One region of the Staphylococcus sp. FSL K6-0223 genome, then DNA from elsewhere that is predicted to be linked to it. Evidence: riboswitches for the same ligand, from Rfam matches in the RefSeq annotation. Region 1 holds a riboswitch; each other region holds the start of a gene.

Evidence for each region. Region 1 has a riboswitch for FMN ahead of ribD (bifunctional diaminohydroxyphosphoribosylaminopyrimidine deaminase/5-amino-6-(5-phosphoribosylamino)uracil reductase RibD). Riboswitches for the same ligand answer to the same signal wherever they lie in the genome.
Region 2: another riboswitch for FMN. It lies ahead of ribD (bifunctional diaminohydroxyphosphoribosylaminopyrimidine deaminase/5-amino-6-(5-phosphoribosylamino)uracil reductase RibD); the one in region 1 lies ahead of ribD (bifunctional diaminohydroxyphosphoribosylaminopyrimidine deaminase/5-amino-6-(5-phosphoribosylamino)uracil reductase RibD).
Region 3: another riboswitch for FMN. It lies ahead of MHI13_RS12505 (ECF transporter S component); the one in region 1 lies ahead of ribD (bifunctional diaminohydroxyphosphoribosylaminopyrimidine deaminase/5-amino-6-(5-phosphoribosylamino)uracil reductase RibD).

What each region holds. Positions count from the first base shown of each region.
Region 1 covers NZ_JBBOYX010000001.1:973,546-979,447, reverse strand. Annotated here, with positions in the region: gene MHI13_RS04990 (bifunctional 3,4-dihydroxy-2-butanone-4-phosphate synthase/GTP cyclohydrolase II) at 1-281, opposite strand, end outside; gene ribE (riboflavin synthase) at 293-925, opposite strand; gene ribD (bifunctional diaminohydroxyphosphoribosylaminopyrimidine deaminase/5-amino-6-(5-phosphoribosylamino)uracil reductase RibD) at 932-1,975, opposite strand; FMN riboswitch at 2,097-2,232, opposite strand; gene MHI13_RS04975 (FAD/NAD(P)-binding protein) at 2,383-3,870, opposite strand; gene MHI13_RS04970 (N-acetylglucosaminidase) at 4,166-5,014, opposite strand; gene MHI13_RS04965 (hypothetical protein) at 5,261-5,485, opposite strand; gene MHI13_RS04960 (sigma-70 family RNA polymerase sigma factor) at 5,733-5,902, shown strand, end outside.
Region 2 covers NZ_JBBOYX010000002.1:12,580-18,481, reverse strand. Annotated here, with positions in the region: gene ribE (riboflavin synthase) at 1-109, opposite strand, end outside; gene ribD (bifunctional diaminohydroxyphosphoribosylaminopyrimidine deaminase/5-amino-6-(5-phosphoribosylamino)uracil reductase RibD) at 116-1,165, opposite strand; FMN riboswitch at 1,298-1,434, opposite strand; gene MHI13_RS11205 (FAD/NAD(P)-binding protein) at 1,574-3,064, opposite strand; gene MHI13_RS11200 (N-acetylglucosaminidase) at 3,379-4,230, opposite strand; gene MHI13_RS11195 (hypothetical protein) at 4,545-4,763, opposite strand; gene MHI13_RS11190 (sigma-70 family RNA polymerase sigma factor) at 4,972-5,442, shown strand; gene MHI13_RS11185 (competence protein ComK) at 5,462-5,902, shown strand, end outside; gene MHI13_RS11180 (hypothetical protein) at 5,892-5,902, opposite strand, start outside.
Region 3 covers NZ_JBBOYX010000002.1:294,391-300,292, forward strand. Annotated here, with positions in the region: gene MHI13_RS12495 (response regulator transcription factor) at 1-284, shown strand, start outside; gene MHI13_RS12500 (ATP-binding protein) at 268-2,034, shown strand; FMN riboswitch at 2,350-2,499, shown strand; gene MHI13_RS12505 (ECF transporter S component) at 2,562-3,101, shown strand; gene MHI13_RS12510 (ferredoxin) at 3,250-3,498, opposite strand; gene MHI13_RS12515 (helix-turn-helix domain-containing protein) at 3,607-4,569, shown strand; gene MHI13_RS12520 (RecQ family ATP-dependent DNA helicase) at 4,556-5,902, shown strand, end outside.

The DNA.
Region 1 (5,902 bases):
GTAGAGATATGATCGATACTTACAGTGAAATTTGTACCGTATTCATCTGTATTACCATCAACCATAGTTTTAAGATTTAGACGTTCAGCAATCTGTGAACTTATAGGAGCACAAATTAATCCACGCGCTTCTTTGGCCATATAATTAATGGTATCATCTTTCATCCATTGAGTGACTGCAATTAAGTCACCTTCATTTTCACGATCTTCATCATCTACTACAATAATACTATCGCCATTTCTTAATGCTTCTAACGCTTCTTCAATGCTATCGAATTTCATTTAAGCCCCTCCTAAAAACCATATGCTTTTAATTTATCAACTGATAAATCAGATTTATTTTTACCAACTATACTTTCAACATATTTAAATAATACATCTGTTTCAAGATGAACTTCATCGCCCATTTTTTTATTAGAAAGAATCGTTGAACGTCTTGTTTCAGGAATAAGATGGATATCAAAACTATGTTGATGCAAGTCAAAAATTGTTAAACTTACGCCATCAACAGTAATAGAACCTTGCTTAACCATTTGTTTGATGACCGAGTCCGATGCCTTAATAGATACAATGCGTGAATTAGGCGTTTCTCTGATATTTATAATTGTTCCTTTTGCATCTACATGACCTAATACAAAATGTCCTCCGAAACGTCCACTACCTGACATTGCACGTTCAAGATTGACTTCATCATTTTCTTTAATATTAGCTAAATAGGTTTTATTTTCAGTACCTTTAATCACTTGGACAGAAAATTGATTTTGTTTAAAATCAATGACTGTTAAACACGCACCATTTACGCTTATAGAATCACCAATATGCATATCTTCTATAATTTTTTGACATGAAATATCTAATGTCCTTACGGATTGTTGAGTGCGAATACGCTTTACAGTACCTATTTCTTCAACGATACCTGTAAACATTTATCTTCACTTCTTTCGCAATGTCATTTTAATATTTTGTTGAATAGACTCGGTAGAAATCACTTCAAATTGTGGCGCATTAGCTAAATCAATGACATTATCAGTTTGATAAAATTGATTTTTTCCAATACCGCCTATTATTTTCGGGGCATAATAAATAATAAGATGGTCTAAATAATTAGATTGGAGAAATTCTGAAGTTATATGAGGCCCAGCTTCTACTAATAATCTGCCAACACCTCTTTGATATATATCAGATAAAATAGATTTTAAATTACATGTTTCTAAATATATTATTTTTATATGATGACTTGGACTTTTTAGTTCATGATTTTCAGTATAAATCCAAATTTCACTTAATTGATCGTGAAATATCTGTTTTGAATAATCAATTTGACCTCGCTTAGATAGTATGATTCTTATTGGATGTTTACCATCTTGAATACGTGTTGTATATTGTGGATTATCCGCTTCAAGCGTTCCATTACCAGTTAATACGGCATCATGAGTATGTCTTAAACGATATACATCTTGTTTTACAGCTTTATTCGTAATCCATTGACTTTGTCCACTATCAGTCGCTTGTTTCCCATCTAACGAAGTCGAGACTTTTACTGTAATTTCAGGGATTTTATGTTGTTTTGCTTTGAAGAAATCTTCATACAAAGCAAAAGCTTCTTCTGAATATTGATATTCAACTTCAATACCTGCCTTTTCAAGAATGATATCTCCCTCAGAAGATAACGTCGTATCTTTTACAGCATAAATCACTTTACTAAGCCCATGTTCAATAATTTTATTCACACAAGGTGGTGTTGACCCATAATGTGTACAGGGTTCAAGAGAAATATAAATGGTGCCGCCTTTTGCTTTATCTTGTGCCATATCTAAAGCCTGAACTTCCGCATGTTTCTCTCCTTGCTTTAAATGTGCACCTAGTCCCACAATACGCCCATCCTTCACAACAACTGAGCCAACAGGAGGATTAACTCCAGTTTGTCCCTTCACCATTTGTGCTAATTGAATTGCATATTTCATAAATTCACTCAATTTATCACCTCTAAAAAAACCCCATACCTGTTTCACAGGCATAGGGCATGTATATACTTAAATAAGCGTACTACAATTTTTATATTGTGCATGCTTATACATCATTCAGTAATGATGTGATTGATTCTTTCTCCCATCCAGACTTTTACTGTCGGCTCTAGAGTCTCACTAGATCAGCCACTTAATAAATTAAGATTAAGTGGGTCGCAGGCTTAATTACTGCCGGTTGGGAATTACACCCTGCCCCGAAAGAATACGTATGAAATTGTGATTAAATTTGAGTCATCGTAGTTTAGTACTACATATATCATCTTACATTTATTTTTGGAAAATTACAAATAAAGAATTTCAATTTGATTTTTAAATTTAACTCTTAAAGAGATATTTATTCATTATTGTGTAAAGCATTATACTGTATGATCAAATTCTTTTCGAATTTCATATAAATAATCCACTGCACTTACCGCTTGATTAACAATCATTTTTACTCCATTCCGCAATTTATTTACTCCATTAGTGATTTGTCCAATAGCAATCATATTATTTAAAGTACCATATCTTGGACTAATCACCTGATTTGTTTCTGGGATAATTTGTATTCCACCCATAGGATGGGCTTGAACAATTTGTCGATTTTGAAGATTTAAGATAAATTGATCATCTTCATCTAAATCTTTTAAATGTGTTTTAGAACCTGTTGCATTAATAATAATATGATGTGGATACCATTGTTCATCATTTTTAAATTTTAAATTAAATAGTCCATTTTTATGTACCACATTTTCTAAATCCTTTCTAATCACTAATGAACCATCTTTTATTAATTGCTTGATGAGTTTTGCAGTTCTTGGAGGCATAGGGTTTGAGTTAAGTTGAATAATTTTAGTGAAACGTTTATCGAATTCAATTTGATCTTGACGACTAAAACTATTCCAAATCCAATTTAAATTTTCTTTGACATTCTCTATTAATGTTTGGAATATACCTATCTCATCTGGATGTTCTAAATCATAATTTAAATCTTTAATCGTATCTCCTGTTCGGCGGTGAACCAATTTCTGTAAATCAATACCATTTAAATCACACTCTTCTTTAAATAAATCGAATGCTTTCTCTAATGGCACATTTCCAAAGTACTTATCTTTAATATCATTAAATTTAGATTTTGTTAAACATTGAAACTCAATTTTTTTCATGTTTCCTCTTACGCTAGGCAATTGAGCAGAACGACTCGTCATTGTGATAGGTAGTTTAGGATGATGAAACGCTACATAACGCACTACATCTAAACTAGCTAATCCTGTTCCAATAATAGCAATATCATCAGATTCTTGTACATCATCTAAAGTATTATATGTAGGGTAAGGAGTTTGAATATAACCTTTTATACCTTTTAAATGATAAGGATCGTGATATGATAAAGTACCTATAGTTAAAAATATGTAATCATATACTTGACAATGCTTCATATCTTTAGACGTACAGACATAATATTTCAATGTGGTTTCATCTATATTTGAATTAATGAAGACTTCTTGTACTGGTTGTTTAATGACTGTAAGGTTATCATATAATGTCTCATAATTTGATAAGTATGATTTCATATAATGGCCAAAAACAAATCTTGGTAAATACTTTGGATTTTTAAACGTAAAATCAGATTGTGTTTGATACCATTTCCAAAACTCTTCATCATCATCTAAATTTAAACTCATCTTTTTAGTGGGTAAGTTAATTAATAATTGACTACTATCATTTTGAAAAGGAACACCCTGTCCCATATTAAATTCATTATCGTAGACATCGACTTTTAATTGCTTAAAGTCTTTATGTTTAACGAGTTGTCTAAGTACACTTACACCTGCTGTACCCATGCCTATAATTGCTACTCGCATATTTAACATCATCCTTTTATATATTTGTATTATGTTGAATATTATCATATTATACCAATACGATTCTCGACTTCAAAATGTTTCACTATTAACACGATGATCCATTTCAAAACATAAATAATCATGTGTAACTATGTTAAAATTTAGATATTGAGGTGACTAAACAATGAAATTTTTATTAAAAACATTAATTGTTTTTATCATTGGATTTACTTGGGCTTCAAGAAAAAACAAAGCTGAATAAATAAAAAAACCAACATCATCTAATTAAAGATAATGTTGGTTTTTATTTTGATTATTGATGTTTTTGATCATCTTTATAAACATATAGCTTGAAGTATTTACCTTCTGTTTTCATTTCTTTATAGAAATCAGCAATAATTTCCGCATTACTTTCAGCCCATTTAATATCAGTCGCATATTGATGTTCACCAGGATTCATAGGATTCCATCTCATGCTATATAATGTATTTTGATCATCGTGAGATAGGAAGTGTTTATGAATAAAGTCTGCGCCACCTTTAATTGCTTTCTCTGGTGTATCCCAACCATGTTTTTTCGCATATTCAGCACCTGTTTTGATTGGATCTTCATCTAAAGCTCCAACGCCATAAAAATTATAATATTTTTTACCATCAATATTTACACCATTCGCAAGTTCACTTTTTACTGAACCTGTTTCTAATAATGCATGAGAAATTAAATAGACTTCATTAACATGTTTTTCTTTTGCAGCATTTACAAAAGCATCAGTATGTTTCAATAATGTAGGTCGATCGAACAACATACGTTTGATACGATTTTTATCAATCCCTTGATATTTAGATAAATCTAAAAATTGATATTTTTGTTTATCATCATCGATAAATTTACTACTATCCATTGCACCTTTAATTTCACTTGCTGATGCATCTCTCCATGCATTATTGTTTTTATTCGATACTTGTTGACTTGTATAGTTATCTATTTGTTTTGCAGCAGCTTTATCAAGCGTGACGTTCACATGTTGAACTTTCTCTACTTCATTTACTTTTTTGAAAAATATCTGATCAGAAATCATTGAGAAAAAAATGAAGCCAGCTGCTACTAAAATAATAAGTAACCCTATTAGGCCTATAATAGAACCTTTTCTGTGCTTTGTCATATTCACACCTCTTAGGTTAATGTTGTAATTTCATTTATAGAAAAGTCATCTATGATAATAAATTCTAACATTTTTAATTCTCATAAACAATTTTATAATTATAATGTTACATATTCATAAAATAAAAGTAACAAAATTGAAATTTAATAAAAAATAAAAAGTAATGAAATACTCAACATTTCATTACTCAATGATTTTTATCTATTAAATAAATATAGTTATTTGTAGTAAGGTTAACATATTTAATTATTCGTTATTTCTTTTATAATCCATCATAATAAAACTGACAGCTTGCGATCTATTCTTATAATAATATTGATTTAAATCAATTGTCCCTTCAATATCACCATCACGATACATCATTTCATTTGTAAAATTATTTATCATTACAAATTCAGAACGATCTCTAATGACGTCTAAATCATCATGTCTTGCAAAAAAGTGCTCAAGATTTAAATGTGCGTAATCCAACTTCATACCTCCTATATTTTATTGTACAAATGTCGAATATTAATCTTACAAACTTGTTAAAGCCATATATCATCCAATCCAACGATTCTATGTTTACTATTTAACACCTATTTATTAAATTAAGCAAATGAAAATTCACGATACCTCATGTAGAATTTATACATCCGGAAATATTGTTTATGTACATAACTAAGGAGAAAGAATAACTATTTTAGATTTTAGTTCATTACACATAAAATATCATAAAATGATTCATCATTTGTTAAGACAATACCGTATCACTTATAATTATGATGAATTTTATCAATTATTATTAATAAAATTGTGGGAAATCTCCAAAATTTATAACCCATCTTCCTCTGTATCTTTATCCTCTTTTATTTATCAGCGATTAAAGTTTTATCTTATTGATCTTTT
Region 2 (5,902 bases), on a different contig from region 1:
TATGCATATCTTCAAGAATGCGATTCGCTTTAATTTCTAAAGTTCTCACTGATTTCTCAGAACGCACGTGTTGAACGATACCAATTTCTTCAACGATACCTGTAAACATAGGCATTCACTTCTTTCGTAGTTTCAATTTTATATTTTGATTAATTAACTTGGAATAAACAATTTCAAATTGAGTTGCTTCAGGTAAATCAATGACTTGATCAGTTTTGTAAAATTGATGTTTACCTGAACCACCTATTAATTTCGGGGCTAAATAAAGAATGAGTTCATCTAAATGATGAGATTGGAGAAATTGTGAAGTAACATTTGGACCTGCCTCGACTAGCAGTTTTCCAATACCTCTTTGATATAAATCTTTTAATATAGCTGTACTATCGCATTTTTCTAAACAAATAATTTCTATATGTTTATCATTACTTTGATTTTTTAAATTTTCATTTTCAGTATAAATCCAAATAGGTGAAGCAGTATCTGCAAATAGCTGTTGCTCAAAATCAATTTGTCCTGACTTTGATAGAATAACTCTAATTGGATGCTTACCATCCTGAACTCTAGTCGTATACAATGGATCATCAGCGTCTATCGTTTTTCTACCTGTTAATACAGCATCATGCTCGTGACGCAACTTATAAACATCTTCTTTAACTTCTTTGTTAGTTATCCATTTACTCTTATCAGAATCAGTAGCTTGTTTGCCATCTAAACTTGATGAAACTTTAACAGTTAACTCTGGGATGCTATTTCTTTTAGCAGTAAAGAAGTCTTTATAAAGTTCAGCGGCATTCTCATTAAATTGAAATTCAACTTCAATACCAGCTTCTTTAAGTATTTCATCACCCTTAGAAGCTAAGGTAGTGTCTTTTACCGCATAGATAACCTTACGAATACCAAATTCAATAATTTTATTTACGCAAGGTGGTGTAGAACCATGATGAGTACAAGGTTCTAAAGAAACGTATATAGTTGCATCTTTAGCATCTTCTCCCGCCATATCTAATGCTTGTACTTCTGCGTGTTTATCACCCTTTTTCAAATGGGCGCCTAGACCGACAATCCTACCATCTTTAACCACTACAGAACCAACCGGTGGATTTATACCAGTTTGACCATCAACCATTTTAGCAAGTTGAATGGCATAATTCATAAATCGACTCAATTTATCACCTCAACAAAATAAAAAAACCTTACACCAATTTAATTAGGCATAAGGAGATTGATAATATATCTTTAAATAAGCATATTTGTTTACTATAAGACATAGTCCTACAAATTTGCTTGTCGAGTAATTATATTCTTTCTCCCATCCAGACTTTCACTGTCGGCTCTAGATTCTCACTAGATCAGCCACCAATATTATTAAATATTAGCAGGTCGCAGGCTTAATTTACTGCCGGTTGGGAATTGCACCCTGCCCCGAAAGAATTATATGAAATTGTTATTGGTTAATTGAGTGATGTAGTTAATAACTACAAATAAAATCTTACTATAATTGATTTCAAAACTCAATTTAATAGCATCAATCAAATTTTATTTATTAGTGGAATTTTATCCGTTAGTCGATAATTTACCTATTTTTCTCCATTTCTTTTTGCGTCAAATATAAGTGAGATACTGTATTCACTACTTGATCAACAATCATCTTCACACCATTACGTAATTTGTTAACACCATTTGTCATTTGACCAATGGCAATGACGTTCGTCAACGTACCATATCTTGGACTAATGACTTGATTGGTTTCAGGAATAATTTGAATGCCACCCATAGGATGTCTTTGTACAATTTGACGATTTTCAAGATTTAACATCAATTGATCATCTTCATCTAATTGTCCGAGGTGTGTTTTGGATCCTGTTGCATTAATCACTACATCAAATAATTCAGTTTCTTGATCTTCATTATTAAATTTTAAATAAAATTGATTATTGTCATGTTGAATATCTTCTAAATCTTTCTTTATTTCAAGATATCCTTCTTCAATTAACTGTATAAGTAACTTTGCAGTTCTAGGAGGCATAGGGTTTGAATTTAATTGGATCATTTTTGAGTATTTTTGATTAAATAATTCTTGATCTCTTAAACTTAAACTATTCCAAATCCAATCTAAATTCTCTTTCAAATGCTCAATGATACTTTGAAATACTCCCATTTCTGTTTCATTATTTAAATCAAATTGTAAATCTTTAATATGGTGACCAGTTCTTCTATTCACTAATTTTTGAAAATCAATTTCATAATCCTCACACTCTTTTAAAAACAAAGCAACTGCCTTATCTAGAGGTACATTACCGTAATTATTTTCCTTAATTCCATTAAAATGATCTTTAGTTAAATGAGTAAATTGTATATCTATCATCTTACCTCTTACACTAGGTAAAGAGGCTGAACGACTTGTCATTGTTATCGGCAAATTAGGATGATGTGCAGCAACATATCTCACTGCATCTAAACTCGCTAACCCAGTACCTATAATAGCAATCCTATCTGAATCATCTACATGATCTAATGTATTATATGTTGGATATGGTGTTTTGATGTATCCTTTTTTACCTTTCAAATGATAAGGATCGTGATAACTAAACGTACCAAACGTTAAAAATAAATAATCATATTCTCGCCATTCTTTATCATCTTCACATGTACATACATAATACTTTAACTTCGTATCATCTACATTTGAGTTAGTAAAGATTTCCTGAACTTTATCATTAATAATTGTTAGATTCTCGTATTGTTGGTCGTATCGAGAAAGATGTGACTTCATATAATGACCAAAAACAAACCTTGGTAAGTACTGTGGATTCGGAAAATCAAATTCGGTTTGTTGTTGATACCATTTCCAAAATTCTTCCTCATCATCTAAATTTAAACTCATTTTTTTTGAGGGCATATTTATTAATAATTCACTACTGTCATTCTGAAATGGTACACCTTGCCCCATATTTTTTGCATCATCGTACACATCCACTTTAAGTTTGGAAAAATCTTCATGTTTAACAAGTTGTCGTAAAACACTGACACCAGCTGTTCCCATACCGATTATTGCCACACGCATATTCATCATCCTTCTATTTATGTATTCAGTTATTATACCAATTAATGTGAAAGCTTAAAAAATATATACCTTATAAACATATCCTTTACTAATTGCTTTTAATCTTATATAGATATGCTAAAATCATTTTGTCGAGGTGAAATAATGAAACTACTAACAAAAATTTTAATTGTATTTATCATTCTGTTCACATGGTTATCCAGTAAAAATAAAGCAAAATAACTTAAATTAAACCGTTTATAAACTTTTGCACTACTCACAAAAAAAGCATCGCTATCGAGAAATTTCTCAAAATAGCGATGCTTTTTTAAATTCTATTTTTGATGTTCTTTATCATCTTTGTATACATATAATTTAAAGTATTTACCTTCAGTCTTCATGTTCTTGTAGAAATCTGCAATAATGCTTGCATTACTTTCAGCCCATTTAATATCTGTTGCATATTGATGTTCACCAGGATTCTTAGGGTTCCATCTCATACTATACAGCGTGTCCTGATCTTCATGAGACAAGAAATGTTTGTGAATGAAATCAGCACCACCATATATAGCTTTCTGTGGAGTATCCCAACCATGTTTCTTAGCGTATTCTGCACCTGTTTTAACAGGATCACTGTCTAAGGCACCTACACCATAAAAGTTATAATATTTTTTGCCGTCGATTTCTACACCTTTAGACAATTCACTTTTAGCTGAACCTGTCTCTAAAAGCGCATGAGAGATGAGATAAACTTCATTAACATGTTTAGCTTTAGCTGCATTTAAAAAGTCATCAGTATGTTCTAATAATACTGGTCTATCAAATAAAATACGTTTAATTCTGTTTTTATCTATACCTTGATATTTTGATAAATCTAAAAATTGATATTTTTGTTTATCATTATCAATGAATTCACTACTATCCATAGCAGTTTTAATTTCAGCATCTGATGCATCACGCCATGAATCATTATTTTTATTAGATACCTGTTGACTCGTATAGTTATGTATTTGTTTCTTTGCTGCTTTATCTAGAGTTTTATCTATTTTAATTACTTTCTTTTCTGACTTTACATGTTTAAAGAATATTTGATCAGAAATCATTGAAAAGAAAATAACAGCAGCAACAACAAATACTATTAGCAATCCTATAATAGCTAATATAGAGCCCTTTTTGTGCTTAATCATAGTCACACCTCTTAGGTCATTGTTGTTAAACTATTCAGTTTCATTACGATAATAAAGTTTAACATTATTAATTCAGATTCACAATTTTATATTGGTAATGTTACAAATTCATAAATAAATAGTAATAAAAATGAAACTAAAAAATAAAAATAGAGGTTTCACTTCTTCATCATTTTTTATTACTCGATAATAAATAAGTGTCTACATCTAATAATAGAACGTAAAACCAGCAATAAATCTCTATTAATAAGGATATTAATCATGAGAAAAAACGTTAAAAGATGATAAGCAACCTCGATTTTTTAATATATGAATTAAGACTTTTTATATTCCATCATAACAAAACTAGCCGCTTGTGAACGATTTTTATAATAATACTGATTTAAATCAATTGTCCCTTCAATTTCACCATCACGATACTTCATTTCATTAGTAAAATTATTTATCATGACGAAATCAGAACGATCTCTAATTACGTCTAAATCATCGTTACGTGCGAAAAAGTGCTCTAAATTTAAGTGTGCGTAATCCATATTAACCTCCCCTAGTGCATACCAAATTTATTTATGTTGAATTATCATTTTAATGTCAATTTTATGCTTTTTTATTTGAGTTTTAATAAGTCTATGCTTACTATTTAACACCTTATTGGAAAATTACGCAAATGATAATTTTTATAAAGTAAGTTATCTTCTTTTTATCCGGAAATAATATTTATGTACATAAATAGGAGTGCATATTTTGGAATTTGAAGAAGTTTATAAAAACTATAATAAAATTATTCATTATTTGTTAAATCACTATCACATCACTTATAATTATGATGAATTTTATCAACTCTTACTTATTAAAATGTGGCAACTCACTCTAAATTACGATGAACAAAAATCAACCTCGATAAGTACATACCTCTTCACGAGATTGAAATATCATTTAATAGACCATTTTAGGAAAGAAAATAATAGATCCAATCAAATTACTCTTGATACCCATTTTCACAATTCTTATGATTCTACTATCCTCCTCAATGATTTTAACTTAGTGTTAGAAGACTTCTCTGATCAACTCAAACCACAAGAAGCGCAATGGCTGCGTCTTCATATTCAAGGCTATAAACAATATGAGATAGCCCAGCACATGAATTTATCTCTAACTTCTATAAAGAAAATTAAAAACTCCACTAAACAAAAATGTTTAAATAATCTTAAATAACCATGAAGGAATGAACAACATGACTACTTATTCAACGAGACATTTACTTTATTTAAAAACTGCTATATCTAATGAGACAGAAACACGTATACAATACTCTGACTATCATATCACTGTCCCCTTTACACCACAGAAAATGATTCACTATCTACTTGAGTTGAATCACACTTCATTACAAGTGCAATCGTCAAAAGCTAAAAGATTACTAAATATAAATAAACTAATACCTATCTATATCAATCGAGATACAATTTTATTCCCACTAACACAAAAACGTGCATCAATAAAATATTTTATTAACGCACGTAAAATTATTGGAATTCACTCTTCTGTAGATTCTACTATTATCATTTTCGACAATACAACTCTACTTCGTACTGAAATCCCCTATACACTGGTATCCAAAAAATGGCAAGAAAGTTTAACTCTTGCTCAAATCATTGAAAAGACTAGCGCTTAT
Region 3 (5,902 bases), on a different contig from region 1:
ATAGAGTACTTGCAGATAACGAGCAAGTTAATTTAACACCTAAAGAATATGAATTACTCATATATCTAGCTAAGACACCTAATAAGGTGTTCGATCGTGAACAATTACTTAAAGAAGTATGGCATTATGAATTTTATGGCGACTTGCGAACAGTAGATACACATGTAAAACGTTTAAGAGAGAAATTAAATCGTGTATCTAACGATGCAGCTCAAATGATTCAAACTGTTTGGGGTGTAGGCTATAAGTTCGAGGTCAAAGCCAGTGATGAACCGACTAAATAGCGTAGTTATAAAACTGTGGTTAACTATTATTTTAATAGTAGCGACAGTTTTAATTTTATTAAGTGTATCCTTAATTACCTTTATTCAATATTATTTTACGCAAGAAACTGAAAATTCTATTAAAGAAGATGCCAAAAGAATTAGTTCACTCGTTGAGAAATCTCACAATAAATCACTTGCTATTCAAAACAGTCAAAAACTTGTAGATGGCCCTGGTGGTTTAATCATTATGAATAATTTTAATGATAAACCACACGCATCATATAATAATACGAAAACTCAAATGCTCAATGAAATTAAAAAGAGCCCTAAATTTAAAAGAGTCTTCAATAACGGCGAATTTGAAACTCAAAACGTCACAATTAAAAATAACGGTAATACACAATCATATATACTATTAGGTTATCCAATGAAACCACAAGAAGATGCTAGTAGTAAGCATAGTGGCGTGTTTATTTATAAAGACTTAAAATCTATTGAAGATACAAATAATGCTATAACTATTATCATTTTGATTACTGCAATTATATTTATAGCAGCTAGTACAGTATTTGCATTCTTCTTATCTAACAGAATTACGAAACCCTTGAGACAATTAAAGACACAAGCACAAAAAGTTTCTGAAGGTGATTATAGTCAAATATCTTCCGTCTCTACTAAAGATGAAATTGGCGACTTATCAAGAGCTTTCAATAATATGAATTACGAGATTCAAGAACATATTGACGCTTTATCATCATCTAAAAGTATTCGTGACAGTTTATTAAACTCCATGGTCGAAGGTGTATTAGGTATAAACGATCAAAGAGTCGTTATCTTTTCTAATAAAATGGCTGATGATATCATCCATTTTATTGATGATTTTTCAAAAGAATCAATCGAACAACAAATCGAAAAAACGTTTGAATCCAAAGGAACTGAATTTCTCGAAATAGAAATTAGTACGCGTTATTACGTCTTTATCACAAGTTATATCAATCGTATTCAGCCGAATGGCAGAAGTGGTATTGTAGTGATTATTCGTGATATGACAAATGAACATAATTTAGATCAAATGAAAAAAGACTTTATCGCTAATGTATCACATGAATTACGCACACCCATTTCCTTATTACAAGGTTATACAGAATCAATTGTTGATGGTATAGTCACTGAACCAGATGAAATTCGTGATTCGCTTGGTGTTGTATTAGATGAATCTAAGCGATTAAATCGTCTAGTTAATGAATTATTAAATGTTGCACGAATGGATGCTGAAGGTCTATCTGTTGAGAAAGAAGTACAACCAATAAAAAATCTTTTAGATAAAATGAAAGCTAAATACCGTATGCAAGCAGACGATTTAGGATTAACGATGGAATTTAACTCTGGCAATGATCATCTTCTATGGGATTATGACATGGATCGAATGGATCAAGTTTTAACTAATCTCATTGATAATGCATCAAGATATACACAACCAGGTGACACAATTGCAGTAACTGCAAGTAAAGATGAGCAATATAATATTTTATATATTAGCGATACAGGTACAGGTATTGCTCCAGAACATTTACAACAAGTGTTTGACCGCTTCTATAAAGTTGATGCCTCACGTAAACGTGGTAAGCAGGGAACTGGTTTAGGTCTCTTTATTTGTAAGATGATTATTGAAGAGCATGGTGGACAAATTGATGTAAAAAGTGAGCTCGGTAAAGGTACCACATTTATAATTAAGCTCCCTCAACCTAAAAATAATGAAGCAGAGTAAACAAAATTTTAAAATACGAATTCGATGTGCATCTCATTAAGTCGGAGATATACTCTAACTTTTGGGGTGCATTTTTGTGTTTCTAATATGTTCTAACTTCACATCAACGTTAAAGTTTCATTTTTGGTTTATAGAAAATTAGGTCAATTGAATGATTTGATGAAAGGAAGCACTTTTATATTGATCGAATATCTTTTTGATAATAAATAACTAAGTACTTTATACTAACGATTTTATTTTTTGATAAGAAAGCAGAGTCATTGAGTTTATCACCTTTATCGTGTAATATAAAAATTAAATAAAAACATTATCAATATTCATCTTCGGGGTAGGGTGCAATTCCCAACCGGCAGTAAATTTAAGCCTGCGACGAAATAATTCGATAACACACGTAGTTGTCATATTATTTCTTGATTCAGTGAGATTCTGAAGCCGACAGTATAGTCTGGATGGGAGAAGATGGAGGTTTTTTGTTGTGCAAATTTCCTCCTTTTCTAAGCAAGATGAATGGAAGGAGAAAATTAAATATGCAACAAAATAAACGTCTTATAACTATAAGTATGTTAAGTGCGGTTGCGTTTGTATTAACATTTATAAAGTTTCCGCTACCATTCTTACCACCATACTTAACGTTAGATTTAAGTGATGTGCCAACGTTACTTGCTACTTTTTTATTAGGTCCCATTGCAGGTATTATTGTCGCATTCATTAAAAATATCTTAAACTTTTTATTTAACATGGGAGACCCTGTTGGGCCTGTAGCAAACTTTTTAGCCGGGACAAGTTTCTTATTATCAGCTTATTATGTATATAAAAACAAACGCTCAACACGCACTTTAATTTATGGTCTAATAGTTGGTACGATTGTAATGACTATTGTACTTAGTATCTTAAATTACTTTGTATTACTTCCATTATATGGAATGATATTTAATTTAGGAGATGTCGTTAAGAATCTTAAAATTGTAATTGTTTCCGGTGTAATACCGTTTAACATTATCAAAGGTATCATCATTTCAATTATCTTTGTTTTACTATATAAAAGACTAAAAAATATTTTAAAATAAATAAATGCTCTTGATTCTAAGTTATCTCAAAATATCTTAGTATCAAGAGCGTTTTTGATATCATTCTTAAATAAAAATGAGGCAAGTAGTAATCAAAAATAAAAACTCGAATTCCTAACAATTATAATTAAGAATTCGAGTCAATTTATTATTCAAATTTAAGCGCGTCACCATCAAATGGTTCGTCTTCAATTTTAATTGAATCAGTAGGACAACCTTCTAGTGCATCTTCCATATCTTCGTATAACTCTTCAGGCACTTCTGCAGTACCTTGGTTATCATCAAGGATTACGAAAGCAATACCTTCGTCGTCGTAATCATAAATATCTGGAGCTGCTGCACCACATGCACCGCATGCTATACAAGTATCCATATCAACGATTGTATATTTAGCCATTTTCATTCGCCTCCTTTGATAAAAATGCTACACTAGTATTACTAATACAATTGTAGACATCGACATTTTTCATTTCAATATATTCGTTTTATAGAGTGAGGGTTTAATTTGTACGATATATTATCTTATGCTATTGATCATGCATTTAACTACAAAACAAATAAAAGTATTTATAATATTTTAATAGGCAAGAAGTCTCATCAAACTTTTTTTGACGCTTCGAGCCAACAACTTTTGTCATTATATCATAGTTTACCCAATTTAAAATATCCTACTTTTGAGCGATTTATACTACAAAAGGATGATTTTAATCATAAATTAGATATCAAAACGCATCCTCGATATACATATGATAGTTTAACCCGAACATTTAGTTGTATACAACTACTTATCCAAACATTATCGAATACTCGTGAAGATTCTTTTAAATTTATTCCAGTAGTTCAAAATACTTACGTACAACAGAAAGTGAAACAGCTATATAATCATATCAAACTCTCTCAATTGGAAGCGTCATTTATATCAGAAATATATTCACTATTCGACGCAATAGAACGTCGCAATAATAAGAATGTGCTACATTACTATCTACAAGGGTATGAGGAACCTATGTATACTCGTCAGCAAATTAGTTTGATAGAGGATATAAAGCAATCTGAACTATTTGAATTAGAGATGAATCAACTGATAGATTTATTAGATGAGATTGAAGACGAATCTAATTATCCTATACTATCTCACACAATTATCTTACCTCAGTTGTTAAATCAAACTTTTCTAAGTTATCAAAAATTACTACACGGTATGAATATGAACGAAATAGCAGAACATCAAAACGTTAAAATAAATACTATTGAAGATCATGTATTGGAAATATTTATTAAAGGTTATCAGAATGATTACAACACTTATGTCAATCAAAAAGAAATTGATCAATTTATTCAATATTATGATCATCACATAGGCCTAAGATTAAGAGAATACAAACAAGCATTTGAAGACTTAACTTATTTTCAAATAAAATTAATCATCGTAGGTATTGAGCGAGGTGACTTACGTGTTAGAAGATAAACTTAAAGAATGGTTTGGATTTGAGACTTTCAAACGTGGCCAAAAGGAGATTATTGAAAGCATATTAGCAGGTAAACACACCTTAGGTATTTTACCTACAGGAAGCGGGAAAAGTTTATGTTACCAACTTCCTACATATTTAATTGAGAAACCAACGTTAGTCATATCACCGTTAATTTCTTTAATGGATGATCAAGTGATGCAAATGAAACTTAATGGTGAATCTCACGTCTCATATATACATTCAGGTATGGATGAAATCGAAAAGAGAAACCATATTAATCAAATTTCACAAAGTCGATTCATTTATTTAAGTCCCGAATTTTTATTACAGCCACAGAATTTCAAGTTAATATCACATTTAGACTTTGGTTTAATAGTTCTAGATGAAGCTCATTGTCTATCAGAATGGGGTTATGACTTTAGACCACATTATGCCCTTATTGGACAAATCACTTCTCACTTCAAAAATGCGCGTATACTTGCGTTAACTGCGACAGCTCCACCACATTTAGAAGAAGATTTATCACATATTCTTAGTATTGATTTAAATGTCATTAAAACGAGTATGAATAGAGATAACATTTCTTTACAACATAAGAATTTTAACGATGATGACGATAAAATAAAGTGGCTCATACCTTTTTTAAGCTATTCAGGACCCACGATTATATATATTTCCTCTAAGAAAAGATGTCTAGAATTAGCTAAATTAATTTATGAGGCGGGATTCTTAACGGGCATTTATCATGGTGATTTGAGTTATCAAGAACGTCAAACTGTTCAACAACAATTTTTAAATAATGATATACCTATTATCGTAGCCACAAGTGCTTTTGGGATGGGAATAAATAAAAAAGATATCCGAACTGTCATTCACTTTCATTTATCTTCAAGTCCTTCCAATTATTTACAAGAAATTGGTCGCGCAGGAAGAGATGGTAAACCGAGTCAAGCCATTAGTTTGTATCAACCCGATGATAGCTTCATTTTAGAAACCTTATTGTTTGCAGATATGATGACTGAAGAGGATATCTCTATGTTTGAATTAGGTGAATTTTTACCACCCGTTAAAAAGGATATTCTAGATACGTTATATCGTCAGTTTACAATTAATGACCTTAAATCAATATTTAAAAAATCATTTCAACGTAAACGTTTAGGATACATGCGCATACTAGGCTATAAAAATTTAGATCAATGTCGCCGTAATTATTTACTCGAGTTTTTTGGTGAACATCCGGATAAACCTGTAAGATGTTGCGACAATGATACTGAATTGGAAGAAATAAAAACTTTTAATCGCAAAAAAGTAAAAAGGAAAATGAATTAT